2 regions of the Crenobacter sp. CS_VA4 genome follow, and region 2 is predicted to be linked to the other one. Evidence: predicted binding sites of a transcription regulator. Region 2 holds the regulator's gene; the other holds the start of a gene.

Region 1 (15,616 bases), on a different contig from region 2:
GGCGGTCGATCTTCGGCGTGCTGCGGCCGCGGCCGCGCAGGTCGGCGACGAACACGTCGTAACCGGCGCGCGCCAGGAACGGCGCCAGCCCCTTGCCGCCGTCGGTGTAGAAGATGCGGCCGTTCGCCATCACGCCGTGCACCATCAGCACCGCGTCACCGTTGGCCGAACCCTGCAGCCGTTTGACGTAGAGCCGGTCGCCGCCATTACCGACCGGCACCCACAGATCGCTTTCCTGAATCGCCATCCTGCCCCCGTCTCCCGTGTGCCGGCCGTCTGACGCAGCCAATCAAGCAAACGCTTGAATCATTACCGGCCGCGATGACCGCGTCAAGCCGCAACAGGATCACATCGCGCCACACCCTGACAAAAATCAGGACAACGCCCATTCTGACGATGCAGGAGCGAAACCGGCCGCCCTCGCTGGCCGAAGCGACACCAGGCTAGCGGCGCCCTGTCCGATTGTCTTCAAAAAGGACTCGCGATACTCCATGACAACCCTGCCACTATCGCCGGCGACCGGAGCGGCGCCGGCCGTGTCATTGCGCCGGCGCCACCGTCTACGTGACCGGGCGCAGCCGGCGCGAGGGTGACGTCGCGCTACCCGGCACCATTCACGCCACCGCCGCCGAGATCGACCGGCCCGGCGGCGAGTCGCTGCCCCCTACTTCGCCGGCACCGCTTCGCGCAGCGACATCTGCCGGCGAACCCGCCGCTCCTGCCACAGCGCGCTGCCGGCCAGCAGCGCCAGCGCGACCGCCACCGTCGGTACCGCTAGGATGTTGAGACTGGCGGTGCCGGCGCTGAGCCGGCCGAGCAGGATCATCCATAGCAGCCAACCCAGCCCCGATGCGCCGACGCCGGTAAACACCAGCACAGCCAGCAGCGTCGGCGTCCAGTCGACGGCGCGCTGCGGTACCAACCAGGCCAAGACCAGCATCGGCAGGTAGCCGAGCAGCATCTGCCAGAAGGTCAGGTTGAGCACGTCGAGCCGCGGATGGCGATGGCGCAGCCGCTTGGCAAGGATATTGGCCACCGCCCAGCTAAGGCCGGTGCCGACCGCCAGCGCTTCGGCCGGGCGCAGCTCCAGGCCCCGCCACGGCTCGAGCACGCCGACCAGACCCGCCAGCGCGATCAGCAGCGCCAGCCACTGCGGCCGACGGATCTTCTCGCCCAGGCAGACGAGCGCCAGCAACACCGTCCAGAAAGGCATCGTGTAGGTCAGCACCGAGACCTTGCCGGCCCCGCCGCTGACCAGCGCCAGGCTGGACAGCGCGTTGAAGCCGAAGGTCTGCGCCACGCCGAGCCAGAAGGTCGGCATCAGCGGCGGCGGAGCCAGCCGTCGGCCGGTCAGCAGCAGAAATGCCAGCAGCGTCGTCAGCCCCAGCGCGCCGCGCAGCAGCGCGAAGTCGATCGGCCCGACGTAGGCCAGCGCCACTTTCGACAGCACCCAGGTGTAGCCCCAGATGCCCCACAAGGCGACCAGCAACAGCAGCGTGCCGGCGCGCCCGTTGTTGACAGCCATTTCTTCCCCCTTGTTCGGCCAGGCTTGACCGAAACCGGCCATTCCCGTCGACTGTTATGACAATGTCTTTTTAACCAGCCAAAACAACGGCCCGACAGATGTCGGGCCGTTGTCTCTCCAGCAACCGGGCAAGCCCGGCGCCGGGCTCACCCCAGATTCTTCGAGACGATCTCGTAGACGTCCTTGGACAGCTCCGGCTGGGCGAGCATCCGCTCCAGCTCGGCCTTCATCAGCGCCTGACGCGCCGGCTCGACCTTCTTCCAGCGGTTGAACGCCTGCACCAGCCGGCTCGCCACCTGCGGGTTGAACGCGTCGATCGCCAGCACCTGGTCGGCGACGAAGCGGTAGCCGGAGCCGTCGGCGGCGTGGAACAGCGGCAGGTTGCGGCCGAAGGTGCCGATCAGCGCGCGCGCCTTGTTCGGGTTCTTCAGCGAAAACGCCGGGTGCTCCAGCGCGTTCTCTACGTGGTCCAGCGTGCACGACAGCTGGCTCGCGGCGACCAGCGCGAAGTACTTGTCCATCACCAGCGCGTCGTCGGCCCAGCGCTCGTCGAACACCTCGAAGCACTCGGTGCGCGCGTCGGTATCGCTGTCCTTCAGCGCTACCAGCGCGCCCATCTGGTCGGTCATATTGTCGGCGCCGAAGCATTGCTTCTTCGCCGCCTCCTGCGGCCAGTCGTCCGGCAGGCGGTTGAGCATCGCCAACGCCAGGTTCTTCAGCGCCCGTTTGTCGGCGTCCTGCGGCTTGTAGTCGCGGGTCTGGTTGAGATCGAACGCCTCGTGCCATTCGCCGCGCAGCGCCTGCGCCAGCTCGACCAGCACGAAGTCGCGCACCTGGTGGATCAGCGCCGGGTCGGCCGCGTCGAGCCACTCGAGCATCTCACCCTCGCCCGGCAGCGTCAGCATCAGTGCCTTGAACGCCGCATCGATGGTCAGGTCGGTCAGCACCGCGCGGTAGGCGTCGGCGATGGTCGCCGACAGCGCCAGCGGGCGGGCGGCCTGCGCGTCCCGGTACAGGCCGAGCAGCAGCCGCTGCGCCAGCGTCTGGCCGGCTTCCCAGCGCGCGAACGGGTCGCTGTCGTTGGCGATCAGGAACGCCAGCTCGTCGTCGCGCCAGTCGAAGCTGAGCTTCACCGGCGCGGAGAAGTCGCGCAGCAGCGACGGCACCGGTTCGGATTCGACGTTGACGAAGGTGAACACCTGTTCGGCCAAGGTGACGTCGAGCACCCGGCTCACGCCCTGCGGTGCGTCTTCGCCAGCCAGCTGCAGCGGCAGGTCGACACCGTCACGGCCGACCAGGCCGAGCGCCAGTGGTATGTGGAACGGCTGCTTGCTGTCCTGCCCCGGCGTCGCCGGGCAGCTTTGCTTGACGGTCAATGTGTAGCACTTGCCGACCGGGTCGTAGTCGCCGGCGACGTCGAGCACCGGGGTGCCGGCCTGGCTGTACCACAGCGCGAACTGCTCGAGGTCGACGCCGTTGGCGTCGGCCATCGCGGCACGGAAGTCGTCGCAGGTGACCGCCTGGCCGTCGTGGCGACGGAAGTACAGCTCCATGCCCTTCTGGAAGCCGTCGCGGCCGAGCAGCGTCTGGTACATCCGCACCACTTCGGCGCCCTTCTCATACACCGTCATGGTGTAGAAGTTGTTCATCTCGATGTAGCTGTCCGGGCGGATCGGGTGCGCGGTAGGTCCCGCGTCCTCCGGGAACTGCATCGCGCGCAGGCCTTTCACGTCTTCGATGCGCTTGACCGCGCGGCTGGTCATGTCGGCCGAAAACTCCTGGTCGCGGAACACGGTCAGGCCTTCCTTCAGCGACAGCTGGAACCAGTCGCGGCAGGTGACGCGGTTGCCGGTCCAGTTGTGGAAGTACTCGTGGCCGATCACCGCCTCGACGCCCTCGAAGTCGGTGTCGGTGGCGGTGTCCTTGCGCGCCAGCACGTACTTGGTGTTGAAGATGTTGAGGCCCTTGTTCTCCATCGCGCCCATATTGAAGTCGCCGACCGCCACGATCATGTAGATATCGAGGTCGTACTCGAGGCCGAAGCGATCCTCGTCCCACTTCATCGCGCGCTTCACCGACGCCATCGCGTGCGCGACCTTGTCATGGTCGGCCGGTTCGGTCCAGATTTCCAGCGCCACGCTGCGGCCGCTCTGCGTGACGAAGCTGTCCCTCAGCACTGCCAGCTTGCCGGCCACCAGCGCGAACAGGTAGGACGGCTTGCGGTACGGGTCGACCCACTTCACCCAGTGGCGCTTCTTGTCGAGCATGCCCTCGCCCACCTTGTTGCCATTGGAGAGCAGTACCGGGTACTTGTTCTTGTCGGCAACGATGGTGGTGGTGAACTTGGACATCACGTCCGGGCGGTCGAGGTAGTAGGTGATCTTGCGGAAGCCCTCCGGCTCGCACTGGGTGAACAGGTTGCCGTTGCTGGCGTAGAGGCCCATCAGCGAGGTATTGGTCACCGGGTCGAGCTCGGTCTCCACCTCGAGGATGAAGCCGTCCGGCAGGCCGGTCAGCGTCAGCGTGTCGTCTTCCAGACTGAAGCGGTCTTCGGCCAACCTATCGCCGTCGAGCGTCAGGCTGAGCAGCCGGGCCGATCCGTGCAGCACCAGTTCGCCACTTGCCGCCGCCTTGGGATGGCGGCTGAGCACCAGCCGCGATTTGACGCGGGTGGCTTCGTCCAGGATGTCAAAGGTCAGGTCGACCTTGTCGATCAGGTAAGACGGAGGAGTGTAGTCCTTCAGGTAGTGGACTTGCGGCGTGGAGGTATCGTGCTTGGCCATCGCGTACTCTTCTTCGTTACGGTTGTGCAACCCGGCGGCGGAACACGCCCAACCGGGGACAGAGCACCGCCAGCACTCGAGCCGGCGGCAGGATTGTTGCGCTCAGCCGCGGCTCGGCCAGCGGCCTGGCGCGGCGGGGTCGCGGCGCAGTCGGCAGGTGTCGGCCGGCGTCGCGGCGAGCGTCGCGTCGACCACCTGCAGCTCGTCGCGGCGGAACGCGTGCAGCCGCACCGTGTCGCCCGGTGCGAAGCGCGCCAGCTGGCGGTCGAGGTCGGCCGCCTTCAGGCCGTCGACGGCGATCAGCACGTCGCCGCCGGACAGGCCGGCCGCCTGCGCCGCGCCGCCGTCGAACACGTTGACCAGTTTCAGTCCAAGCGGGTCGGCGGCGGTCTTGACGCCGAGCGTGACGCGCGCCGAGCTGTCGACAATGCTCTCGACCACGCCGCCGCGATCGCTGGCAGACGCCGCCGGGGTCAGCGCCAGCTCGACGCCCTGCGTCGCCAGCAGCTCTACGAGCGGCAGCTCGTCGGTCGAACGCAGCGCCAGGTCGAAGAACGGTTGCAGATCGAGGCCGGTCACCTCGGCGGCGATCCGTTCCCATTCATCTTCGGCCAGACCCTTGCCGTCGGCCAGCCACTTCGCCCACAAAGCGCGCATCACGTCGTCGAGCGACTGCTTGCCGTCGGTATCGCGGCGGATCAAGAGGTCGAGCGCCAGCGCCACCAGCGAGCCCTTGGTGTAGTAGCTGACGATCGCGTTCGGGCTGTTCTCGTCCTGGCGGTAGTACTTGGTCCAGGCGGTGAAGCTGGAGTCGGTGAGCGTCTGCTTCAGCCGACCGGCACCGCGTTCGACGCCGGTGATCACCTTGGCGACCAGGCCGAGGTAACGGTCTTCATCGATCAGGCCGGCGCGCAGCAGCGCCAGGTCGTCGTAATAGGAGGTAATGCCCTCGAACGCCCACAGCAAGGAGGTGTGGTTTTCGCGGGTCAGGTCGTAGGGGGTGAACGCGGCCGGCTTCATCCGCTTCACGTTCCAGCTGTGGAAGTATTCGTGGCTGATCAGGCCCAACAACTGCAGGTAGCCGTCGCCGATCTCCTTGGTGTCCGCCACCGGCAGGTCGTCGCGGTTGGCGACCAGCGCGGTCGACGCGCGGTGCTCGAGGCCGCCGTAGATGTTATCGCCGACGAACAGCATGAACACGTAGCGGTCGAACGGCGCCGGTTGGCCGAACAGCTTGATCTGCCACTCGCAGATCTTCTTGGTGTCGGCGGCGAGGCGCTTCAGGTCCGCCTTGAACCGGCCGGACACGACGAATTCGTGCGGCACACCGCAGGCCTTGAAGCTGACCCGCTCGAATTCGCCGAGCTCGACCGGGTGGTCGATCAGCTCGTCGTAGTTGGCGGCGCGGTACAGCCCGAAGCCGGACTTCTTCTTCACATCGACGGCCGGCAGGCTGGTCGCCACCTTCCAGTCATCAAAGGCCTTGCCCTTCGGCGCCAGGATCTCCACCTCGCACGGCTCGTTCTCGTAGCCGTCGGCAGACAGGAACACGCTGGTACCGTTGAAGAAGCCGCGCGAGGTATCGAGGTAGGCACCGCGCACCGACAGGTCGAACGCGTACACTTCGTAGCTCAGCGTCAGCGCCCCCTTCACCGGCGCCGCCTGCCAGGTCGCCTTGTCGAGCTGGATCAGCTCGACCGGCTTGCCGCCGGCCTCGGCGCGGAGACTGACGATGTGACGGGCGAATTCGCGGATCATGTAACTGCCGGGAATCCAGCTCGGCAGGCGGAAAATCTGCCCCTGTTTGGCCGGACGGGAGAGGGTAAGGGTGACTTCGAAACGGTGCGCTTCGCAAGACGCGGCGCGGATCGTATAGGCAAGCGACACGGGGGGTCCTCAATCGCGATGGGCGAAAGCCGGCATTTTAGCATTTCCGCGGCATGCGAGCCTGCTAGGAGTCGGCTCGGGGGTCCCGGGTGTTTCGGGATTGACCCAGATCAAGGGCGACAGCCCAAATGACGCTGTACTCTCGCAGGCTGACGCGGGGTACGGTCACGCGACAGCAGGATGGAAAGGGCTTGCAGACGCCGCTTTCCAGCTAGTCCGTCATGGGGGATTGATTTAGAATGATTAGTTAGCTGCAAGGGCTTCGTCCGCCGTTACGCATGTGACATACGGATTGCCCAAGCGGGACACCAGCCTCTCGGCATGGTTAAGCTTTTGATTCAGTGCAAGTAAAACGAATCCCAGCGGCTTGATGCCGACGCCTTCGACACACATGGGGGCGGTCCGCCGCTTAGTCAAGCTGCCACGCTTTGTCGTTCTAGTTTGCAACCTTGGAGAAAACCAAAAATGGAAACGCAATCCACTTATAACTATAAGGTGGTGCGGCAGTTTGCCATCATGACCGTCGTCTGGGGCATTATTGGCATGTCCATGGGGGTGCTGATCGCCTCCCAGCTGGTGTGGCCGGAGCTGAATTTCGGCCCGTGGCTTCACTTCGGCCGTCTGCGACCGGTGCACACCAATCTGGTGATTTTCGGCTTCGGTGGTTGCGGCCTGTTCGCTACCTCGTACTACGTGGTGCAACGCACCTGTAACGTTCGACTAATCTCCGACAAGCTCGCCGCCTTCACCTTCTGGGGCTGGCAGGCGGTGCTGGTCCTGATGCTGGTCACCTACCCACTCGGCTATACCTTCGCCAAGGAATACGCCGAAGCGGAATGGCCGATCAAGCTGCTGATCCTGTTCGTCTGGCTCGCTTACGGCCAAGTGTTCTTCGGCACGATCGGCAAGCGCAAGGTCAAGCACATCTACGTGGCCAACTGGTTCTACGGTGCGTTCATTCTGGCGGTCGCGCTGCTGCACATCGTCAACAGCGCGTTCGTGCCGGTGTCGCTGTTCAAGTCGTACTCAGTGTACTCGGGTGCCGTGGACGCGATGATCCAATGGTGGTACGGCCACAACGCCGTCGGTTTCTTCCTGACCGCCGCCTTCCTCGGCATGATGTACTACTTCGTACCGAAACAGGCCGGCCGTCCGATCTACTCGTACCGTCTGTCGGTGGTGCACTTCTGGGCACTGATCTTCACCTACATGTGGGCCGGTCCGCACCACCTGCACTACACCGCGCTGCCGGACTGGACCCAGTCGGTCGGCATGGTGTTCTCGCTGATTCTGCTGGCACCGAGCTGGGGCGGCATGATCAACGGCATCATGACCCTGTCGGGCGCCTGGCACAAACTGCGTACCGACCCGATCCTGAAGTTCCTGGTGGTGTCGCTGTCGTTTTACGGCATGTCGACCTTCGAAGGCCCGATGATGGCGATCAAGACCGTCAACGCGCTGTCGCACTACACCGACTGGACCATCGGCCACGTGCACTCCGGCGCCTTGGGCTGGGTGGGCTTCATCACCATCGGCTCGATCTACTACCTGATCCCGCGTCTGTGGGGCCGTGAGCAGATGTACAGCATGAAGCTGGTCGAAGCGCACTTCTGGCTCGCTACCGTCGGCGTGGTGCTGTACATCTCCGCGATGTGGATCTCCGGCGTGACCCAGGGTCTGATGTGGCGCGCGCTGAACCCGGACGGCACGCTGACCTATTCCTTCGTCGAGGCCGTGAAAGCTACCCACCCGTACCTGGCCGTGCGCGTACTGGGCGGTGCCCTGTACCTGTCCGGCATGCTGGTGATGGCGTACAACACCTTCCGTACCGTGACCGCCGGCCGCGCCGTGGACGCCAAGATTCCGGCCATCGCGGCTGCTCATCACGCCTAAGCGGGAAAGAGGTTTTTGCAAGATGGAAAAAATCCAAAGACTCATTGAAGAGCACGTCGGCTTCCTGATCGTGTTCACGCTGATCGTGATCAGCTTTGCCGGCCTGGTGGAAATCGTGCCGCTGGCGTTCCAGAAGTCGACCACCGAACCGGTGGCCGGCGTGAAGCCGTACACCGCGCTGCAGCTGGCCGGCCGCGACATCTACCTCCGCGAAGGCTGCTACAACTGCCACTCGCAGATGATCCGCCCGTTCCGCTCCGAAACCGAGCGCTACGGCCACTACTCGGTGGCGGGCGAATCGGTCTACGACCACCCGTTCCAGTGGGGCTCCAAGCGTACCGGTCCGGACCTGGCCCGCGTCGGCGGCCGTTATTCGGACGAATGGCAGCGCGTGCACCTGACCAACCCGCGCGACGTGGTACCGGAATCGATCATGCCGGCATTCCCGTGGCTGGCGCGCAACCTGGCCGACGCGGCCTCGGTGCCGAAGAAGATGGAAGCGCTGCGCAAGGTCGGCGTGCCGTACACCGACAAGGACATCGCCGAAGCGGCCGCCGAGGTCGAGGGCAAGTCGGAACTCGACGCGGTAGTCGCCTACCTGCAGGGTCTTGGCCTTGCCCTGAAGAATGCACGGTGAACCATGATGGACCTGACCGAATTCGGGCGTGCGCTGTTTACACTGATGTGTTTCGGCACCTTCATCGTGGTGGTCCTGATCGCTTACAGCAAAAAATCCAAGAAGCGCTATGACGAGGCGGCGAACATGCTGTTCGACGAAGACGAACCGGTCGACGCCTCGGCCAAGCGGCCTTCCAGCGGAGCAAAATAAATGAGTGACTTTGTCAGTGACTTTTGGGGAATCTGGATCTCCGTAATCGTCATCGGTGGTTTTATCGGTCTGGCGTACCTGCTGTACTCCCAGTCGAAAGCGGTCGTGGTAAAGGGAGAGAAGGTCGAGATCACCGGCCATATCTGGGACGGTGACCTGGCCGAGTACAACAACCCACTGCCGCGCTGGTGGATGTGGCTGTTCTACCTGACGCTGATCTTCGCCGTCGGCTACCTAATCGTGTACCCGGGCCTCGGCAAGAACCCGGGCCTGTTCGGCTGGACCTCGGTCGGCCAGTACAAGAAGGAACGCGCCGAAGCGGAAGCGAAATACCAGCCGCTGTACGACAAGTACCTGAAGCAAGACGTCAAAGCACTGGCCGCCGACCCGCAGGCACAGGAAATGGGCAAGCGCCTGTTCCAGACCTACTGCGTGCAGTGCCACGGCTCCGACGCGCGCGGCGCCAAGGGCTTCCCGAACCTGGTTCATCACGACTGGCAGTATGGTGGCACGCCGGAGAAGATCCAGGAGACCATCTCCGAGGGCCGTCACGGCCAGATGCCGGCGTTCGGCGCCGCGTTCGGCGAAGAAAAGGTCAAGGACGTCGCCAACTATGTGATGTCGCTGTCCGGCAAGCGCCATGACGCCGAGCGCGCCGCGCGTGGCCAGGAGACCTTCAAGGCGATCTGCGCGACCTGCCACGGTCCGGACGGCACGGGCAACCAGACCATCGGCGCGCCGAATCTGACGCACCCGAGCGGCAACTGGTTGTACGGTGGTACCGAGAAGACCATCATCGAGACCATCACCAACGGTCGCAGCAACCAGATGCCGACCTGGAAAGACTTCCTCGGCGAAGGCAAGATTCATCTGTTGACCGCCTACGTCTGGGGCCTCTCCAACAATCCGCGAGCCCCGCAGTAAACCGCTCCCCATACTGCCCGCTTAAGCGGGCAGTATGTTTTACGATGAACAGTCTACATTTTTGTAAATTGATAGAGTGGGTTTCGTCAAAGCCAGCCGGCGCTGGCTTTCGCGAAAACTTCTCCCGAGGTGCATCATGTCCGATTCGCTGAAGAATATTCCGATCAAGGTCGTACCGGCCACCAGCCCCGACGACTCCGGCCCGAACGAGCTGGAACAGGTGTCGCTGTACGAGGCGCACAAGAAGGTCTACCCGCGCGCGGTCAAGGGTCTGTTCAACAACTGGCGGGTGCTGTTCGTGCTGATCACCCAGTTGGTCTACCTCGGCACCCCGTGGCTGAACTGGAACGGCCGCCAAGCGGTGTTCTTCGACCTGGTGAACCGCAAGTTCTACCTGTTCGGCCTGACCATCTGGCCGCAGGACTTCGTCTATCTCGCCGCGCTATTGATGTGCGCCGCCTTCGGCCTGTTCACCTGGACCACCATCGCCGGCCGGCTGTGGTGCGGCTACTCCTGTCCGCAGACGGTGTACACCGAGATCATGCTGTGGATCGAACAGTGGGTGGAGGGCGACCACATGAAGCAGATGAAGCTCGACAAGGCGCCGATGAGCGCGCGCAAGCTGCGGCTGAAGACCACCAAGCACAGCCTGATGATCGCGTTCTCGCTGTTCACCGGCTTTTCTCTGGTCGGCTACTTCACGCCGATCCGCGATCTCGCCACTGCCCTGCCCCGCTTCGACTACGGGCCGTGGGAGATGTTCTGGATGCTCTTCTACGGCGGCTTCACCTATCTGTTCGCCGGCTTCATGCGCGAGCAGGTGTGCAAGTACATGTGCCCGTACGCGCGCTTTCAGGCGGTGATGTTCGACTCGGACACGCTGATCGTCTCCTACGACGAGGAACGTGGCGAGCCGCGCGGCGCGCGGCGCAAGGGCATCAACCCGCGCGACGAGGGCAAGGGCGACTGCATCAACTGCCACATCTGCGTGCAGGTCTGCCCGGTCGGCATCGACATCCGCCAAGGCCTGCAGTACGAGTGCATCGGCTGTGCCGCCTGTATCGACGCCTGCGACGACGTGATGGACAAGATGGGCTATCCACGCGGGCTGATCCGTTACACCACCGAGAACGCGCTGAACAAGGTCTACCCGGAGAGCCAGATCCTCTCCCGGCTGCGCCGGCCACGCGTGATACTGTACAGCCTGGTATTGTTGACGGTGCTGGCGGTGACGATCGGTTCGCTGGTGCTGCGCAAGCCATTCAAGGTCGACATCATCCGCGACCGCGCCACGCTGGTGCGCGAGACCAACGAAGGCTGGCTGGAAAACAGCTACAGCATCAAGCTGTACAACACCTCGGAACAAACCCAGCGCTTCCGCCTCTCAGTGAAGGGCCTGCCGGACATCAAGCTATCCACCGACACCCCGTTGGTCACCGTCCAGGGCAACGGCAGCGAAACGGTGGCGGTGCGCGTCGAGGCCGACCCGCAGTACGCCACGCGGGGGAGCCATGAGATCCATTTCGTCATCGAGTCGGTCGACAAGGCCGGTCAGGTGGACGAAGAGAAATCGAGTTTTATCGGAGAGTAAGATGCAGGTCAAAATGCAAGCGCCACGCCCGTGGTACAAGGAACCCTGGCCGTGGATCCTGATAGCGATCCCGCTGATGTCGGTGATCGTCGGCAGCTGGTACGCCTACCTGGCCGTCACCAGCAAGGACACGCTGGTCAGCGACGACTATTACAACCAGGGCAAGGCGATCAACCTGCAGCTCGACCGCGACAAGGCGTCGGCCGAGATGCAGTTGCTCGGCCAGGCGGTGTTCAGCGACGACATGCGCACCGTGCGGCTGATGATCCAGAGTAAGCAGCCGCTGGCACCGCAGCTGACGCTGCGCCTGTTGCACCCGACGCTCGCCGACCACGACCAGACCATCGCACTGAGCCAAGTCACCCCGGGGATGTACCAGGGCAGCCTGACCCCGTCCAAGGCAGAGCACTGGTACGTCCGCCTCGAGGACCCGAAGGGCAAGTGGCGCATCCAGGGCGAATGGCTGCCGGCCGACGGTCCGCAGGTGACGCTCGACCCGATGCTGCCGGACGGCGGGTCAGCCGAATGACGGCGATCGCGACGAAGCGCCGCCTGCTGCTGGCCGGTCTGGCCGCGACCCTGCTGGCCGGCTGCGCCACCGGCGGCGGCTACACCCCGACCTACCTGAACGGCAGCGTCGCTGTCCCGGCCGACAGCAAGCTGCCGCTCGCCAAGGTGCACGTCAAGGTGCGGCTGCTCGACGTCAGCCGTGCCGACGCACCGGCCGCGGTGTTGGCCGAACAGTATCTGAACCGACCCAAGGCGTTTCCGATGCCGTTCTCGCTGTGCTACGACCGCCGCGCCGTGCTGCCCGGCCATCGCTACACGGTCGACGCGCAGCTGTTCGTCGACGGCGAGCTGAGGATGCTCAACACCAGTCAGGTGCCGGCACTCGACCCGGCGAGCCCGGCCGAGCCGACCATCCCGCTCGACCGCATCGGCAGCTAAACCGAACTACGGTAGACAGAAGCGGAGCCCCCTGGGCTCCGCTTTTTTCATGTTCGCGCCATCTATCAGCCATGCCCGTCTCCTCCTTTCCCGCAGTTCGTGGGGTCCTGTGGTGCAGCACCGGTGGACAGCCAAGATCCTTCATGAAGCACGGTGCGACCGCAAAAAAACTCATCCAGCCCAAACACGGCATCAAGAAATCGTGAGTTTATTGCGTCGTCATTGAAAATACAGCCACAAAAGCGACGAACTTGGTCGTCATTCGATCACACTGTGCGCAATCGCATTGTCTGACCCTTTGACAATACCGTATACAAACTGCAATATAGCGCGCCGCCAAAAGCGGCGATTCTTCTTTGCAAACCAGTCGGTTAACAAAATCGGCGCAATACGGAAGCCAGACGACGTCTTATCGCGATGTTCTAATTTGAAAAATGACATTCCAATTAGAAAATTTTCCGCTTTCATTGCGGAACTCGCTGTGGCTATCATCGTCGCGCCTCCCACGACGGGGCGCAGACAACAACAAGTACATAAAAACACCGAACAACAGGTGTTCTCTCAAGTTGCACAAGGAACTATCAATGACCACACAAGCCCATCCGCGCGGTTTGTACCTGCTCTTCGTCACGGAGATGTGGGAACGCTTCAGCTATTACGGCATGCGCGCCATCTTCGTCCTGTTCATGATCAAGGCGCTGCTGTTCGACAAGGCGCACGCGTCGGACATCTACGGGACCTATACCGGTCTGGTCTACCTGACCCCGTTGATCGGCGGTTACATCGCCGACCGCTACTGGGGCAACCGCCGCTCGATCCTCGCCGGCGGCGTGCTGATGGCGATCGGCCAGTTCATGCTGTTCTTCTCCGGCTCGCTGCACGGCGCCAACGCACAGATGGCGTCGTGGCTGCTGTACGGCGGTCTGGGCTTTCTGATCGCCGGTAACGGCCTGTTCAAGCCGAACATCTCGTCGATGGTCGGCCAGCTCTATCCGAAGGGCGACAAGCGCGTCGACTCGGCGTTCACCATCTTCTACATGGGCATCAACGCCGGCTCGCTGATCGCGCCGATCGTCTGCGGTAGCCTGGGCGACACCGGCAACCCGGCCGACTTCAAGTGGGGCTTCATGGCCGCCGGCTTCGGCATGCTGCTGAGCCTCTTGGTGTTCTCGCTGTTCAAGAACAAGTACCTGGTCGACCCGCAGGGCAAGCCGATCGGCATGGCGCCGAAGAGTCACCACGAGAGCGGTGAAAAGGTGGTGCACGCGCCGCTGACCCGCGTCGAGAAGGAGCGCCTGGCGGTGATCCTGATCGTGTCGGCGTTCGTGATCTTCTTCTGGTCCGCATTCGAGCAGGCCGGCGCGTCGCTGACCTTCTTCGCCGAAGAGCAGACCAACCGCGACCTGCTGGGCCACGTGATCCCGGCGTCGTTCTTCCAGTCGATCAACCCGATCTCGGTGGTGATCTTCGCGCCGGTATTCGCGTGGATCTGGACCAAGCTCGGCCAGCGCAACAACGAGCCGAGCTCGCCGGTGAAGATGGCACTGGGCCTGTTCTTCCTCGCCATCGGCTACCTGGTGATCGCCTTCGGCGTACAGGGCCTGGCGCCGGGCGTGAAGGTGAGCATGATGTGGCTGACCAGCCTGTACGTGCTGCACACCTTCGGTGAGCTGTGCCTGTCGCCGATCGGCCTGTCGTTGGTGGTGAAACTGTCGCCGGCGCGCTTCACCGGCCTGATGATGGGCATCTGGTTCCTGTCGAACTCGGCCGCCAACAAGTTCGCCGGTACGCTGTCCGAGCTGTACCCGGACCCGGCCAAGCCGATCCCGCACTTCCTCGGTTACGCGATCACCAACCTGCACGACTTCTTCATGCTGTTCGTGATGATGGCCGGCGCAGCATCGCTGATCCTGTTCCTGCTGTCGATGAAGTTGAAGAAGATGATGAACGGCTTGAGCTGAGCCCGCTTCTTCCACCACGAAAGCGTCTGTCGTCGCAAAGACAGGCTTTCCTCAACCGCCGGGTTCGCCCGGCGGTTTTGCTTTGCTAAATCGAGACCCGGGGGTGGGGAGCGATACTGCCGCCTTTGGCCAGGATCACCCACACGACCCGAGTCAATTTGTTGGACCATGCACATGCCATGGCGATGTTCGAGTGCGCCGCGCCATCGCCCATCCGATCATGTGCTACCAGATGGAAGCGGTGCTTAGCGATGTCCGAACCGATGAGTGTGATGGGATCATGATCGTTCCCCGCGCAGAAGAGAAAACAGCCCAGCAAGCGAAGCCTGCTGGGCTGTTGGTTTCTGACTCACCATAGATTTGTTAACGGCTCTTCAACTCAGCCCTGTCACTGGGATGGCCGCTCCGTGGATAGCCCGCGCACCATCCGACGCAAGGAAGGCAATGGTGTCGGCGAGCGCATCGGGGGCAACCCAGCGGCTCGGGTCGGCATCGGGCATGGCGGCGCGGTTCTCAGGCGTGTCGATGATGCTGGGCAGCACACAGTTCACATTGATGTGATGCTCACGCAGCTCCGCGGCCATCGCCTCGGTCAGGCGGATCACTGCCGCCTTGGCCGCACAGTACGCCCCCATCTGGGCCATGCCCTTCTGCGCGGCGTTGGCCCCGACGTTGACGATTTTTCCCTGCCCGCCTTCGATCATCCGTGGCGCTACCGCACGAACAGTATGCAGCATGCTGCGCATATTGATGTCGAACAGGAAGTTCCAGTCTTCGTCGGAGGTTTCGTGTACCGGCGAGCCCATGCGGAAGCCGCCTGCAACATTGCACAGCACGTCGATCCGGCCGAAGCGATCGCATGCGGCCTGCACTGCACGACTCACCTGTTGCGGATCGAGCAGATCGGCAGCAGCGAACATCTGCTGCGCGCTTTCTGCACCGAATGCCTGCACCAGGCTTTCCTCCTGACGCTCCAGCAGCACCAGATTGGCGCCGCGTTCGGCGAACACTTTGGCCACCGCCTGGCCGAGATTGCCGGCGGCACCGGTGATCAAGACGGTACGCTTGTTGAAATCCATTTATTGTCCTTATTAAAGCGCGGCCGGGGCAGGCTGCCGCTTCGCGGCGCTGTAGTGGCCGGTACCGCGCGTGAGCACCCGATCGGTTGCCAGCACCTGTCCCGGCAGGTAGTCCGGCTGCCCTTTCACCTGCGCATAGATCGGATCGAAGTCGATTTTGGCCAGCTCGAGCAGCTCGTCCAGGTGATTCAACACG
Region 2 (15,616 bases):
TTGCCCTCAACGATCGGTTAAGTATCGGCATGTCTTATGCTCAGCAGTTGGGGGAACGGAGCAAAACCAAGGTGGATGGTGGAAGTTGGCATAGCGTAGCGGGTAGCCAGGCGAACGCGGCCAATATAAACCTTGGCCTGACTTATGCGATAAGTAGACATTTCTCCATCATCCCTACGGTGGCCTTTGGCTTGACGCCTGACTCGCCGAATTACTCGGTCTCGATGAAGTTTCCTTATACGTTCTAGCGTGAAAGGAAGTGAGGTAGTTATGTTGCCCAAACAGATCGTGGTGATAGGGGGCGAAAATGAGCCTGATTTTCTTGAGACGTTGGCGAGTGAGGGTTGGAGTGTCCAGCTTGTCCGTAACCTCGCCAACCTCAGTGCGCTGAACCGTCATACCGATAGCACGGCGTGCGGCCTACTCCTGGTCGACTCACGGTTTGAGAAGCAGTTGCCTCGCTTGCGTAATGTGTTGCTGTCGACGGAATTCGAATGGGTAGTGCTACTGGAGCAGCACCAGCTGGAAATGCCGGAAGTCAGGCAGTTTGTTGATGAATGCTGCTACGACTTTCATCATCGCCCTATCGATGCGAAGCGGCTACTGGTCACGCTGGGGCGTTTGCGTGGCAAGGCGTTGCTGCGACACCGGCAATACGACGTAGAAGTCCCGGTGGGTGAATTGATCGGTGAGCATCCGGTCATGGTGCAGTTACGACGAAACGCGCAAAGAATTGCCCGTAGCCATGCAAACGTGCTGATCACCGGGGAAAGCGGGACGGGTAAAGAGCTGGTGGCTCGGACGATTCATCGGCTGTCGGATCGCAGCCATGCCGTTTTCCAAGCGGTCAATTGCGGCGCGTTGCCGGGAAGCCTCGTCCAATCCGAATTGTTCGGTTACGAGAAGGGCGCATTTACCGGTGCCAACGAGCGACGGCTGGGCCGTATCGAAGTCGCTTCGGGCGGCACGCTGTTTCTCGATGAAATCGGCGACATGGCGCTGGAAGCCCAGGCCAATCTGCTGCGCTTCTTGCAGGAAGGGACGATCGAACGGCTTGGATCGCCCCATCCAATCGGGGTGGATGTGCGGGTGGTGGCGGCCACGCACGTTGATCTGATTGAGAAGGTCAAGCGTGGCGAGTTTCGCGAGGATCTTTATTATCGGCTCAACGTTTGCACTATCCATATTCCGCCGTTGCGTGAGCGCCCTTCGGACATCATGCCGATCGCGCAGCACCTGATTGCCCGCCACGCCGAGAACCTCGGGGTGCCAAAGCGCCGCCTTAGCAGTGAGAGTGCTCAGGCGCTACTCAACCATTCCTGGCCAGGAAATGTCCGAGAGCTGACCAATCGGCTCAGCCAAGGCCTGGTCATGAGTACCGGACGGTTTATCAAGCCAAAAGATATGGGACTGGGGCAGGGTAATGAGCCGCTGATTTACCCGCTGGGTAAGGAAAGAGAAAGTGCCGAACGCGAGGTGCTGCGGATAGCCCTGGCGCTCAATCAGGGTAACCGTAGCAAGGTGGCGCGTTCGCTGGGGGTGTCGAGGGCGACGCTGTACCGCTTGCTGAATAAGCACCAGCTGCTTGATGCCATTGATGCGACATAAGACTAGCTGGCGAATACGGCCTGAGGAGGGAATAAAAGCGCGGCACCTTGTGTTAAGAGCCGCTAACAAAATTTCTCGACAAACCGTAAGCAAATCAAGGAGCAGGCGAGCTTCAATAGAGCTTAATGCGTATCCAGCCGTCGTTCGAAGCGGATGCGCAACTTGCCGAACCCCGCCAACCAAGCATGAGTTCATTCGACCACCCAACGGTGACGGCCAGGCCGTTCACGGCGGTTGACGCCACGACGGGTAATGCGCGCTTTGATGCCCCGTCGTCGAAGATGGTCGCGACAACGGAAGTAATCGTGCCCTTGTCCGCATGCAGTCGGTCTGGCCGCTGTCGAGGTTTGCCCGGTAAGCCGGGAACGGCCGGGATGGCATCAACTAATGACTCAAACACCATCGAGGCATGCCGGTTGGCGCCGGGAATACACAGCGCCAAGGGGAGACCTCGGCCATCTACAACAATGTGCCGTTTGCTGCCGAGCTTGCCACGGTCGGTGGGGTTGGGGCCGGTTTGTTGGCCCCCGGGGGCTGGCAACGCTGGCCCCGTCAATGCTGGCTCGGCTCCAATCGATTTGGTCGCATTGCCGAAGCTGGGTGAGCAACGCCAGATGGAGCTGGTCCCAGAGGCCTTGCTCCTGCCAATCCAGCAGCCGTCGCCAGCAAGTCATGCCGCTGCCGAACCCCAGTTCCTTGGTAAGTCTTCCCAAGGGATGCCGGTGGTGAGCACGAACAGGATGCCGTTGAGGGCGGCTCGATCATCCAGGCGGGGACGACCTTTGCCACGACGGCGAGGTGGCATGGGGAGCAGCGGTTGTAGCGATTTCCACAGTTTCTGGGTGACAAGTTGACGTCTCATGCCCATCTACAAGGCTTAGCGCCAACTTGTCCTGCCGATTTTTGTTCGCGGCTCTAAGAATGCCGTCCAATCAGCAATATGTCATTAGTGGCAATATTAAGCGCCATAAAATGATGAATGGCAGCACTAATTATTAAGAAAAGTATTTCGAAACCAATTTGGCAGTGTTATTGCATAAAAGATTGTGCTTGGGTTGCCGCATGCCCGTCGAGTTCACCACACCCAAAGAGGGTGTGTCTAAGTAACTGCATCCATTTGGTTAGCAATTTACCATACAGCTTAAAGACGAAAAGATTAGCGGTTATGGGCCTCACTCGCTTCACGGATGGGAGCTTAGGGAAATGAACAGGACCATTATCATTGAGCGGCCACCCTGCTACGTCACCTGCCTGGTTGCTGCATACATAGTAAGCGGGCTTTGGTATCTCGGCTGGCGTGCAACCACAATTAATTGGAACGCCATACTGATTTCTGTTCCATTGTATGTCGCCGAGCTATTCGGCTTCGTCAGCGGCTTAATGTATGTCATGATGACCTACCGTCTAAGCGTTCGCCATTCCCCCCCTCCTATGTCTGACGCGGTGGTCGATGTATTCATAACGACTTACAACGAGTCTGTCGATTTGGTCCGTCGAACGCTCCTCGCCGCAAGGAACATGGAGCACCCACATGTCACATGGCTTTTAGACGATGGCAATCGCGAAGAGATGCGCACCCTTGCCGCAGAGCTGGATTGTGAGTATTTGGCGCGAAGTGAAAACATTAATGCGAAAGCTGGAAATTTAAACAACGCTCTGAAATACAGTGCAGCAGCGTTCATAGCCGTTTTTGATGCGGATCATGCACCGCGCAGGGATTTCTTGTTGAAGACCTTGGGTTATTTCCACGACTCAAAAGTAGCGTTCGTGCAAACGCCACAAGACTGTTATAACGTTGATTCGTTCAATCACCGCTTAATAGGCGAAAGATTTTGGAACGAGCAATCGCTGTTTTTTAAAGTTATCCAACGAGGCAAGGACACTTGGAATGCCGCGTTTTTCTGTGGCAGCTGTGCGTTAATACGGAGGTCCTCGCTCGATGCCATCAATGGTTTTGCTACTGGGACGGTCACAGAGGATGTTCACACTTCCATAAAACTTCATAAGCTAGGTTACCGCTCGGTGTACCATGCCGAAACATTGGCGTACGGACTGGCGCCCCACAGCATCGAACCGTTCCTCAAACAAAGAATACGTTGGGGCACGGGAGGCATGCAGGTATGGAGGAAGGAGCGCATCATATTTGGCCAAGGCCTATCGCTTGCGCAAAAAATAAGCTATTTGGCATCAATACTTATTTACTTCGAGGGGTGGCAAAAGCTAATCTTTTTCCTGACCTCACCAGTCGTATCCTTTTTTGGCGTACTCCCTATCGTTGCACCGATAGGAAAATTCATCGCTTTTTTCTCATTGTATTATCTCCTGTCAATACTCTTATACCTCGAGTTAGGAAGAGGCTACGGTGCGATTTTTCTAAGCGAACAGTACTCGATGGTGCGCTTTTTTGCGTATATATCGACGGTCGCAGGACTTTTCCGTAAGAAAATGGACTTCTCCATAACCAGCAAAGATCTATCGAAAACCGGGAAAACATGGCTTTGGCTTTTCCCATCACTCTTTGTTGCACTACTTGCTGTTATCAGCATTCCAGTAGGGCTGTTCAGGATGAAAAATGGCACCATTCCTGTGGGGGCTGGAGTCGCAAACATTTTTTGGGCAGCCACTACAGTGACAACTGGATTAGCCCTTAGTTGGTTCAGTTGTCGACGCGCGAAAAATAAACGAAACGAGTACCGCTTCCCGCTGCACATTCCCATTACACTGACACTACACGGTCAACATTATTTGGGGCTGACTTCCAACTTATCCTCGGATGGAGCCCTATATAGGGGCGAAGCTGCCCCGACCGTATCGCTCAATGACAGAGTCGGTGTGAAAATCCATCTTCCCGGTGTTGCTGTTCAAGGCGAGGCAGTTGTCACCTTTATCAATACCGACGATTCTCCGATACAGAGAAGCGACAACCATCTTGGCTTGCACTTTGAATGGAGCTCTGCGGAAGCGCACCATTCATTAGAGCAGTTTCTTTTTGGCAACAGCCTTCAGTTCGAATTGGGACAACTCAGAGAGCTTCACCCCCCGCCGTTGGTGCGGTTAATTGAAGCGCACCAGCAAGGCGTCGAACCCCTGGCTTCTCAGCTGCGATGGGCACCCGGCTTGCTAGTCCGAGTACGAAGCGAGCCCCAGGTACCAGTAGCTGTTGCTTATACCCAAAGAGTCTCAGGTGATGCGCCATACATGGTTGTTAGTCACGTCGATCTCGGCAAAAACACCAAGGGACTACTCAGACAGGGGCTGCTTGACAGTCACAGTGACCAGCTCATCAGCCTGAGCCCTTGCGGCAAGCTGGAAACCCCTACCGGGCAAATTCATCTCTACAGTATTGCTTCTCAACATTGCTTCGCTCGCGATAACCACACAGACACAGGAAGACAATATGCTCTGCAAAAAAACGACCAATCAATTGTTTTTTTATGGATTAGAAATCACGGCCACCACTTGCGTACTGCCGTTCAACAGCACTGCAATGGCAGTCCAACCATTAGTTTTTGCAGGCGCATCATTCGCCGAGCAAGGTGAGCGTTACGAATATGTCTTTTTTCAAGCCAGTCTCTGACGAAGCGGCTTGTGATTAGCGACTACTACTATCGCTTGAAGGGGAGCTTATTCTCATAGTGACCTTCCCCCATTCAGGGAACCAGAGATAAGTTAGCAATCTGGTCGACTTGGGGTTGATGTTGTTCCCGGTATTGCACCGGGGCCAGGTAGTTCAAGGCACTATGTGGCCGGACATGATTGTAGTCCTGCCGCCAGTGCTCGATGGTGGCCCTTGCGTGATTCAGATTGTGAAACACCGACTGATTCAGACACTCCTCGCGCAACCGACCATTAAAGCTCTCAATGAAGGCGTTCTCCACCGGCTTGCCAGGGCGGATGAATTGCAGCGTCACGCCGTGGCGATGTGCCCATTCATCCAATACCCGACTAGTAAATTCCGGGCTGTTGTCGACTTGGATCAATGCCGGACGACGCCCACACACGCGTAGCTGTTCCAGTATCCGCGGCACTCTGGCTCCCGACAGCGAATGGTCGACTTCAATCCAGACCGCCTCTCGATGCCATGTGTCCACGATGGTCAGTATCCGGATGCGTCGACCATTCCAAAGGCAGTCGGCCACGAAGTCCATCGCCCAACGCTGATCGGGCCCGGCAGCCAGTGGCAGCACCACGCGCAGATGACTAGGGCGCTTCTTGCGCCGACGCAAGCGCAGCGACAAACCTTCTTCGCGGTAAAGCCGTTCCACCCGCTTGTGGTTGATGCGCCAACCTTCTCGCTGCAGCAACGCGTGCAAACGTGGTGCGCCAAAGCGCCGTCGTTGTTCGGCCAGTTCACGCAAGCGCTGACGTAATGCCGCATTGGGATCGGGTGAAAGTGGGCGTCGCAGTGTGTTGCGAGCGATCTGCACCAAGGCACAGGCCCGTCGTTCCGAAATACCGTGCGTGGCCATGAGCTGGCGGGCTGCGGCACAACGTTGGGCGGGCCGGCTCAGTTTTTTGCCAGGACTTCCTTGAGCATCTGAATGTCGAGGGCCTGATCGGCGGCCAGCCGCTTGAGCCGGTTGTTCTCCTCTTCGAGCCGCTTGAGACGGCGCGCTTCGGACACGTCCAGGCCGCCGAACTTGGCGCGCCACTTGTAGAAGGTAGCGTCGGAGATGCCGTGCTTGCGGCACAGCTCGGCAGCAGAAAGGCCGGCTTCTGCTTCTTTGAGGACGGCGATGATCTGTTCTTCGGTAAAATGGGACTTGCGCATGCTGGCTCCTTGGCCGTCATGCTAACTAATTCTTGGTATATCTGGATGGGGGAAGGTCAATAGGATAAAAACTGGGGGGCTTACCTTTGGATTTAGTAGCGGTGCAAGGAAGACAAATGGTCAGCCCCGATCGTTTATGTGGGAGTAGAACTGAACAAGGCTTTGTCTTTTTAGCGAAACTTAGAGTCGCTAACAAAACTCAGCGAAGCGGTCCCAGCTAGGCGTCCTGCCGCAGACAGTACAAGGCATACGGCAAGGCAGGACAACAACGCTGGGAGGGTTTTGTTAGCGGCTCTAAACAAGATGCCGCGCTTTTGGTTTTTGCTGGCTTTGTTTACCGGATCTTAATGCATGCCGGGTAGCCCTATGAGCATGTGTTGGGCGTTGGCGGTGCTGGAGTGAATGTCGCTGATCGCGTTCGGATTGAGCGTGACGGAGATATTCAGGTTGTTGCGGGTCACCGTCCCGTCGGTATTGATCCGGGTGAATTGCTGAAGCTGGCCCTGGCCGATGCTCTGGGTCAGGCTGCCCTTGTCTCCCATGTCGACCTGGCTGGTCAGCTTGTTGCCCGACAGCGTCACCCCCTCGCCTTGCGAGGGCTTCCAACCCGCACCCGGGGTCGACTGTGCGGTGTTCCCGGCGTCCCCGGTGCGAATGGTAATGCTCACCTGGTTGCCGGAGTTGTTGTTATTGCCGCCGATCTGGTTGACTTGGGTGACGCCTTGAACGGTGTTGTTGGTCACCGTCAGCCCGCCTTGTGAGCCGGAGTTCCCCGATGGTGTCCCCGATCCGTTCAAGCTGTAGGTCGTCACCGTGGGGGAGAAGCGGGCGCTCGGCGTGCCTTCCAGGACCACGGCGGTGCCACGTTGCGTGCCGTCCGGAGCGCTCCAGGTGGAAGCCATTTCGATGCCGAAGTGCATAATTTCCCCGGCATCGATGTAACGGCCTCTCAGGGTGTCGAGTGCCTGGTCGCTGACATAGGCGATCGGCTCGAGTAGGCCGGCATTCGCCGTCCCGATTCCGCCCAGTGCCACTAGCAGTCCATGCACTAATATTAACCGTCGCATGATGGTCTCCTCCCTTCGAGCCACTAACAAAAATCCCTTGGCGTTGTTGTGCTGCCTTGCCGTACTACTCGTAACTGTCTGCGGCAGCACGCCTAACCAAGGTCGCTACGCTGATTTTTGTTAGCGGCCCTTAGCTGGACGTGTAAAGAATCCGTCTAGAAAAAGTCGCTGTGCTGGAAGCCGAATTCCAGCAATTCGGCGATCGGCACCGGTTGGCCCATGTTCGTAATCGCGTTGCGTGCCGACAGAGTGCTTGATGCCCCCAGCAGGGGGGTGTCCAGGCGGTAACCTTTTCCGGCCAAGACCAGCAACACCCCGTTCCATTGCTTCTTGAACGTGTCGGTGGCTACGGTCCGGTTGCCAACCGCCGGGTCCGCCAGATACACCCAGTCTCTGGTGTAGGACTTCAGAATGGCGAAGTGCTTGTAGCCGCCGATGTCGATCAGGACGATGGCCGGCAGTTTCAACTGGGCCAAGCGGCTCGCGTCCAGCAGAAAGCCGCTGGCGCGCAGGCCGATGTGATTGGCGTAGTGCTTCATGTCCAGCATCGAGAAGCCGTCCCTGCGCACCGTTTCCGGATTGGCGCCGGCCATCATGCCGGCGATCACTTCTTCTTCGCTGACCGGCCGGTTGAAGCCATAACGAAGCAGCGTCGCCATGGTCGCGGCGCCGCAGCTGAAATCGGTTTTCTGTTCGACGACGTTGGTAAAGCGAAGGTCGCGCAGGCTTTTCACCCGTTTTACCGGCTGATCCAGCCCGGTGTAGCCCGGAACGATCATGCTGGCCGAAACGGCCAGGGCGGAGTGCGCCAGCAGGGTCAAAGCCAGCAAGAAATGGGGCGGCAGAACGCGTCGTGTCATAGTAAATACCCGGCCCCAATCATGAGGCCGGGTCCTCCTCGAGATAAGCATCGTTCAAAGGGGCACTCTTATTTCGATGAGGATGAGGAGGCGATGGCCAGCAGGTTAGCCTGCTGGTTGCCGAAGCCGGCGGCCACGTTCACCCCGATATTGCCAGTGTTGCTGTTCATCGAGCCGTCTACAGTGGCGGTGTTAGTCACATCGTGGAATTCATAGTCCCAGCCATCGATCACCTGGAAGCCACCGGCGATGGCCTTCGCCAGATCGGTCATCTCGGTGCTGGCAATGGCCACCGCGTTGCCCTGCTGGTTGTTCATGCCGGCGGCGATGTTCACCCCGACAACGCCGGTGTTGTCGTTGGCCGACTCTTCCAGGGTGGCCGTATATTCTGCCGAAGCCTCCTCATCGCCTTGTTGATCCCAACTAACACCGGTCATGATTTGGGCACTGGCGGCGTGAGCGTCGATCAGCTCGATCGGGTCCACTTTTTCCTCCTCGTCGCCTGCGAAGCTGGCTTGATAGGCGAGGGCGAGCGTGTTCTTCTGCTGGTTGCCGACGCCGGCCGCGGCGTTGACAGTGGCGTTGCCCGCGTTTCTAGAAACCGAGCCGTCCTCGATCTCGGCCGTGCCTGTATCGCTACCGAAGTCTTGATTACTGCTCTGGATCATTTGCTCGAAGCCCGAATCGGCGGCGGCGACCCTAGCAGAATCATCATCTTCCATGGAGTTGTTGTTGGACGCGATGGCCACCTCGTTGGCCTGCTGGTTGGCAACGCCGCCGGCGACGTTCAGAGCGGCAACGCCCGAGTTGTCATTCACGCTGTCTTCGACGGAGGCGGTAGCCGGGTCGTTGCCGCCACCACCCCCTTCGAAATTGAGCAGTTTCTGCGTATCGCGGGCGGACGCGACCGCGCCCTCGTCGGTCGTGAGTTCCTTCTCGATGTTCAATTCGACGTCGACCGTCAGCTCATTATTGATCTCGGTTTCACTGGTGTCCTCGAAGTTGTAGGACGGGTCGTTGTTGACGGTAATGTTGTTGTTGACGTTAAGGTTGGTACTTGTCTCAGCATGAGCAGCACCGTAGATGCCGAGCAAGGCGCTGAAGAGCAGAGTGTATTGAAGCGAGCATTTCATGTTATTTCTCCAGTTTGCTTTAGAAGACCACACACCAGGCGCGGGTGCGTGGGTTAATGGCCCAGAGGCTGGGCAACTACATTCACCGTCACCGCGTTGACGGCTTGATTCATTACCCCGGCAACTTGATTTATTTGAACAATGCCCGAGGTGTCCTGAAAGGCTGTATCGGCGATAAAGGTTTTATTGTTGCGTGCTAGTTTATTCTGTGCGGTTTTGCTTTCACCGGTGGCATTAGCTTTTAGCAGGGCGGCGTTATCCAAGGTATAGATCGTGTTTTGGGTATTGCCAGTGCTTTTTCCGGTGGTGAAATTAATCGTGGCCTGATTGTTGGTTTGGTTAAATGCGCCGGCACTCTGGTTGATGCCGAGGATGCCGTGGCTATGGGAAAAGGAGCTGCCGCCAATAATGGCGCTATGCGGGTATTTTTTTATCGCGTCGACGACGGCCAAGGCCTCTTTGTCCAAGAAGATCGATTGGCTGGCCTCCGATAACGCTAGGCCTGCTTCGCCGCCTATTGCCAGGCTGCGCAGGTTGAGTTGCTGATTGCCGACGCCCGCTGCCTGGTTTAGCGAGGTAATCCCGGTATTGCTTTCGCCGCTATTAATAATGTTGGCCGTGTCGTCGGCAAAGCAGCAGGTCGCGGCCATCAAGACTGGTAAAATAATAAGCGTGCGTGTCATGATATTCTCCGGTCGGCGGCGCGCAATGATGCTGCCATCCCGCTGACTTGGTTGCGTTATTACCTGCCGAATGCCTGAGTGAGGGTATTCGATATGGTTGAGGTAGCCGCCGTAATGGAATGACTTATGCTGCCGCCGCCAGAACCGCCCAAACTGGAGCCGAGCGGGCTTTGGGGCAGCGAGCCGGCATTGGAGCCTGTGGCGCTGGTAATCAGCGAGGCGATGCCCGAGTCGGCCATACCGGCAGACCTGGGCGGGTGGCCCGTGCTGGTGCTGGCCAGCAGGGCCTCGTCGAGCGCCCGGGTCTGGGCTGCGAACTTATCGGTGGCCGATAAGACGGTTGCTGCCGGCGAGGTCTCCACCGTCGATGGGTGAGTGCTACGGGGCAAGTCCGGGCGATAGGCGATGCGGTCGGCAACTGGTCTGGTGATGACGATCGGCGCCGAATAGTTATCGCCGCTGCCCGGCGCGGCCAGCACGGACTGGCAGAGCGGCACAAACAGCATGGACAAGGCGACGAGCCCGGTTCTGCGCTGGTTCATCTCACACTCCCAAGAAGCATTTTTCCTGCTGCTTCTTATGCATGTGCCGTGCCAGCCATTCGGAAGCCTTATCCGGTAAGGACGGGTGAATAGCGAGAATTTGGGGTGGGGTGGTTTTGTGCCGTTTTTGAAACAACTTTCGGGGCAATTGGGGGGGGCAATGCTCCGGCAAGGCTTCAGACGCGTTGGCTTAGAGTGCGGCGTGTTGATTTGGCGCGGGTTTGAGGGGGCGTACAGGTGGGCGTTTGTGTTTCAAGGATGAGAATCAGATACTTGAGCGCAACGCAGAAGATGCCCTCGGCGCTGGCTGCAATGGCATGACCGCGGCTTGAACGCGCCTCTCGATAAGAGCTGTGGCTTGGGCTATAGCGAACGAAAGAAGTTCCTTTATCCGATGCCCCCCGTTCTTAGAGCCTGTTCAGAATCTGTCGCGAGCGGGCCTCAGCGGGGTGAAGAGCAGCGCAGAAACCGGAATGGACGTGGTGTCCATGAGGATTTCCGATCGCTGAGCGAATCACTAGATTCGCACGCCGAGCGCATGAGCCCCGATCAGGGCCGCGCAGCAAGATTATGAACAGGCTCTTCCGAGGAGCAAGCCCATGTCCCGTTTGATCCGCACCCTCGGTCTCGACGCGCGAACGTGAGTGGCCGGCCGTTGACCGCCGCCGAGCGCGCGCTGGCAGGGCGGTTGTTTGGCGCCTCGTTCGACCCCGGCAGGGTAGGGGTGCACGACCGCGGCTGGCTGCACCTGGCACGGGTGCCGATGGCGCCGTTCGGCAAACTGTACTTCCCGCGCGGCTGGTACTGCCGCGACTTTTGCGCGGTGCCGCTGGCCGATTCGGCCAACGCTTCCGGGCTGCGCCTGTTCAATACCTTCGTCCACGAGTTGGTGCACGCCTGGCAATACCAGAACGGCTGCCCGGTGTGCTGGCGCGGCGCGCTGATCGTCGTGACCCGGGCGTTGCGGCTGCGCCGCGAGCCGTACCGTTACCGGCTCGACGCGACGGCGACGCTGGCCGATTACGGCCTGGAGCAACAGGCGTCGCTGATCGCCGACTACGCGACGCTCGTCGAGCGGCCGGACGACGCACGGCTGTGGCAGGTGCTGGTGCGCGACAACGCCAGCCTGCTCGAGGCCGGCGCGGCGCATGCCGGGCGGGGCGAATGGCTGGAGCGCTACGAACGGGTGCTGGCGCCGCTCAGGGGCGAGCCACTGGCGTTCCGCGGCCGGCCGGAGTGGCTCGGCCGTTTGCGCAGCCGCTGATGGAGCAGGAATGAAAAAGGTTCTTCACGGAATTTAGGGAATTCGGGGAGGGATGCCGTAGGGCACGTTTCTGTGAATGGAGGCTTTGTCGGTCTCGCCCGACCGGCGAGGTACTTTCTTTTGCCTCACCAAAAGAAAGTACCCAAAGAAAAGGTGACCCTGCGACACCGGCCCGCTACGCGGGCTGCCCTGCGGGCGCCACGGCCAACGGGCGGCTGCGCAACTCGCGCCGACTATGTCGGCACTCGGACAGTGCTCGCCGACTACCCCCGTTGGCCGTGCCGTCCTCGGCGGCGTCGAAGGGGAATGGGTGACCGTAGGCGATATTCACGACATTGTTTGGTTTGAAAATCTGCGGGTAATTTAGCTCATAAACTGGCCGCCGGTTTTTTTTTAACCATTCAAATCCACATCCGCTGCAATCATCCTGCCCATCCCCTTTGCGCTGCCGAGCGATCGTCAAGCGGCCAGGTTTTAAGCCGCCGCTTGTTCGAGCGGGCGGACGTTAGCCGCCCGCGAGTTCGGCGGCGCCTGGCCGCTTGGCAGGCGCGAGGGAAGCCGAAGGCCAGTGCATTGGGGTCGCATTTTCTTTGGGTACTTTCTTTTGGCGAGACAAAAGAAAGTACCTCGCCAGTCGGGCGAGACCGACAAAGCCACAGTCCAAACTCGTATCCCCTAAACTCTGTGAAGAACCATAAAAAAGGCCGGTCGTGATGACCGGCTCTGTGCCGTTGAGCAGGTGGGGCTACAGCTCAGGCGCTGTGCGCCTGCGCGCAGCCGGATATTAATGCCTTCAGCGACTCCGGCTGATCGAGCTTGATGTGCTTGTGATCGACGCTGATCCACCCCTGTTGGGCGAATTTCGACAGGGTGCGGCTGACCGTTTCCAGCTTGAGTCCCAGGAAGCTGCCGATCTCCTCGCGGCTCATCCGCAGGATGAAGTCGTTGGCGGCGAAGCCGCGCGAGGCGAGCCGGCCCGACAGGTTGAGCAGGAAGGCGGCCAGGCGCTCCTCGGCCTTCATATTGCCGAGCAGCAGCATCACGTTCTGGTCGCGCACGATCTCGCGGCTCATCAGCCGGTAGAAGTGGTGCTGCAGGCTGGGGATCTCGCGGCCGAGGCTTTCCATCCGGTTGAACGGCAGCTCGCACACCTCGCTGTCTTCCAGTGCGATCGCGTCGCAGCCGTGCACGTTGGCCGAAATGCCGTCGAGCCCCATCAGCTCACCCGACATTTGGAAACCGGTGACCTGCTCGCGGCCGTCCTGGCTGGCGACGCTGGTCTTGAAGAAGCCGGTGCGCACCGCGAACAGCGAACGAAAGCCTTCGCCGCTGCGGAACAGGTAGTCACCGCGTTTCAGGCGCCGGCTTTGCCGGATCACCGCGTCCAGTTGCGCCAGCTCCTCGTGGTTCAGGCCGACCGGCAGGCACAGCTCCCGCAGGCTGCAGCTGGAGCAGGAGACCTTGAGCGAGTGGTGGTGCAGAGGTTGATCGTTCATGCCAGAAACCCGTGAATCTTTGATGGCTTGATGCGCATCAAAGCGAAAAAGCCGGTGTTGAGCAAAGGTTGCAGTCTACCGTAGGTCTTCTCAACCGGAGCAGCACATGACCACCACCCACCCGTATTCGCCCGAGCGACTGGAGTTCGACCGCGAGTTGATCGAAAAACTCGATGGTGCCGGGCCGCGCTATACCTCGTACCCGACGGCGGATCGCTTCGTGACCGATTTCAATGACGCCGATTATCGGCACTGGCTGAAACAACGCCGGATCGGCGCCAATCACAAAAAAATATCATTATATGCTCATCTACCATTCTGTAACACTGTCTGCTACTACTGCGGCTGCAACAAGATCATCACCAAGGACACTGCGCGCGCCGATACCTACCTCGATTACCTCGAGAAGGAACTGGCGCTGATCGGCGAGGCGCTCGGCCGTCGCGAGCGGCTGGCGCAGCTGCATTTTGGTGGGGGTACTCCTACTTTTCTGTCCGACGCGCAGCTCGCCCGGCTGATGGGGCTGTTGCACCGGCAGTTCGACTTCCTGCCCGAGGGCGAGTATTCGATCGAGATCGACCCGCGCAAGGTCAGTCGCGCCACGGTGTTCCACCTGGCGAGCCTCGGCTTCAACCGGATCAGCGTCGGCATCCAGGATTTCGAGCCGGCAGTGCAGCGCGCCGTCAACCGGGTACAGGGCGAGGCCGAGACGCTTGAGGTCATTCAAGCCGCCCGCGATGCCGGTTTCAAGTCGGTCAGCGTCGACCTGATCTACGGCCTGCCGCGGCAGTCCTGTGCCAGCGTGCGCCGTACCCTGGCCAAGGTGATCGCCGTCGGCCCGGACCGGATCGCGTTCTACAACTACGCGCATCTGCCGACCTTGTTCCTGCCGCAACGGCGCATCGACGAGGCCGAACTGCCGAGTGCGGCCGAGAAGCTCGACATCCTGCAGCAGTCGGTGGCGCAGCTGACCGACGCCGGCTACGTGTTCATCGGCATGGACCACTTCGCCAAGCCGGACGATGACCTGGCCGTTGCGTTGAGGCAGGGCCGGCTGCAGCGCAACTTCCAGGGCTATTCGACGCACGCCGACTGCGACCTGATCGGCATCGGCGTGTCGGCGATCGGCAAGATCGGAGCCTGTTACAGCCAGAACGAGAAGGAGCTCGACGCCTACTACGCCGCGCTCGACGAGGGCCGCTTGCCGGTACTGCGCGGCATGACCTTGAGCCAGGACGACATCCTGCGCCGCAGCGTGATCCAGGCGCTGATGTGCCGCTTCTCCCTGTCGGTTGAGGCGATCGAGCAGGTGTTCGGCATCGACTTCGCCGACTACTTCGCGGCCGAACTGGAACGACTCGACGAGTTCGAGCGGCTCGGCCTGCTCAGCTTCGACGGCGACTTCCTGATGGTCGCGCCGAATGGGCGTTTCCTGATTCGCAACATCGCGATGGTGTTTGACCTCCATCTGCGCGAGAAGCAGGGCACGGCGCGTTACTCGAAGACGATCTGAGTCGCGCGACGTTGGCCGAAACGGCGCGGTTAGCGGTTTAGTGCAGGGGAAGAACTGAGGGGGGCTCGGGGGGGGGGGGCGTTCAGGCGCCGGGGCGGTGCTGGTGCAGCCGGACGATGGCCGGGCCGGTCGGCGCGGCGGACAGGTCGGCCAGCGTGTAGCGCTCGAGCGTGGCGTAGAACGCGTCGCGACCGGCGTCGAGCGCCCCCTTGAGCAGGCAGCCGCCGCGCAGCGCGCAGGGCGGCTCGGCGCAGTCGATCAGGTCGCGGTCGCCCTCCAGCGTGCGGATCAGCACGTCGAGCCGGTAGTCGGCCGGCGGGCGCGCCAGCGCCAGACCGCCGCCCTTGCCGCGGCTGGTGGCGAGCCAGCCCTGCTGCGCCATGAAATGCACCACCTTCACCAGATGATTGCGCGACGCCGCAAAGCGCTCGGCGATCTCGCCGATGGTCACGGGGGTGTCGCGCTCGCTGAAGGTCAGATACATCAGCACGCGCAGACCGAGGTCGGTAAAACGGGTCAGTTGCATGGCAGGGCCGTTAAATGCAGTCGCGGGCAGCATAGCGTGTCGCCGCTGCCCGCTCAATCACCGTGGCTTATGCCGCGGCCAGTACGTGCGAGCCGAACACCTCGTAGTGGACGCGCTCGGCCGGCACGCCCTCGGCGGCCAGTGCCGCGAGCT

Evidence for each region. The regulator FNR, encoded in region 2, switches genes on or off when oxygen is low (the NO sensors DNR and NnrR bind a similar motif). The targets are predictions, from matches to a motif close to TTGATNNNNATCAA.
Region 1: ACZ2IA_RS13675 (M61 family metallopeptidase) is a predicted target of FNR. The motif match lies at 6,296-6,309, and genes of this name have one in related genera.

The regions. Positions count from the first base shown of each region.
Region 1 is NZ_JBVMAE010000013.1:56,660-72,275, forward strand. It holds gene ACZ2IA_RS13660 (alpha/beta fold hydrolase) at 1-247, opposite strand, end outside; gene ACZ2IA_RS13665 (DMT family transporter) at 665-1,525, opposite strand; gene pepN (aminopeptidase N) at 1,672-4,308, opposite strand; gene ACZ2IA_RS13675 (M61 family metallopeptidase) at 4,411-6,195, opposite strand; gene ccoN (cytochrome-c oxidase, cbb3-type subunit I) at 6,661-8,088, shown strand; gene ccoO (cytochrome-c oxidase, cbb3-type subunit II) at 8,111-8,725, shown strand; gene ACZ2IA_RS13690 (cbb3-type cytochrome oxidase subunit 3) at 8,729-8,917, shown strand; gene ccoP (cytochrome-c oxidase, cbb3-type subunit III) at 8,918-9,841, shown strand; gene ccoG (cytochrome c oxidase accessory protein CcoG) at 9,978-11,432, shown strand; gene ACZ2IA_RS13705 (FixH family protein) at 11,434-11,961, shown strand; gene ACZ2IA_RS13710 (YbaY family lipoprotein) at 11,958-12,380, shown strand; gene ACZ2IA_RS13715 (hypothetical protein) at 12,639-12,848, opposite strand; gene ACZ2IA_RS13720 (peptide MFS transporter) at 12,965-14,341, shown strand; gene ACZ2IA_RS13725 (SDR family oxidoreductase) at 14,716-15,420, opposite strand; gene phhA (phenylalanine 4-monooxygenase) at 15,433-15,616, opposite strand, start outside.
Region 2 is NZ_JBVMAE010000003.1:184,693-200,308, reverse strand. It holds gene ACZ2IA_RS04425 (transporter) at 1-248, shown strand, start outside; gene ACZ2IA_RS04420 (sigma-54 dependent transcriptional regulator) at 271-1,608, shown strand; partial or broken gene ACZ2IA_RS04415 (IS5 family transposase) at 1,731-2,470, opposite strand; gene ACZ2IA_RS04410 (glycosyltransferase family 2 protein) at 2,812-5,148, shown strand; one part of gene ACZ2IA_RS04405 (IS3 family transposase) at 5,259-6,127, opposite strand; one part of gene ACZ2IA_RS04405 (IS3 family transposase) at 6,127-6,379, opposite strand; gene ACZ2IA_RS04400 (hypothetical protein) at 6,724-7,446, opposite strand; gene ACZ2IA_RS04395 (C39 family peptidase) at 7,602-8,306, opposite strand; gene ACZ2IA_RS04390 (FapB/FapC family functional amyloid domain-containing protein) at 8,375-9,439, opposite strand; gene ACZ2IA_RS04385 (FapB/FapC family functional amyloid domain-containing protein) at 9,493-10,122, opposite strand; gene ACZ2IA_RS04380 (FapA family amyloid fibril periplasmic chaperone) at 10,182-10,664, opposite strand; gene ACZ2IA_RS04375 (hypothetical protein) at 11,305-11,928, shown strand; gene fnr (fumarate/nitrate reduction transcriptional regulator Fnr) at 12,681-13,424, opposite strand; gene hemN (oxygen-independent coproporphyrinogen III oxidase) at 13,531-14,937, shown strand; gene ACZ2IA_RS04360 (RrF2 family transcriptional regulator) at 15,020-15,463, opposite strand; gene hmpA (NO-inducible flavohemoprotein) at 15,531-15,616, opposite strand, start outside.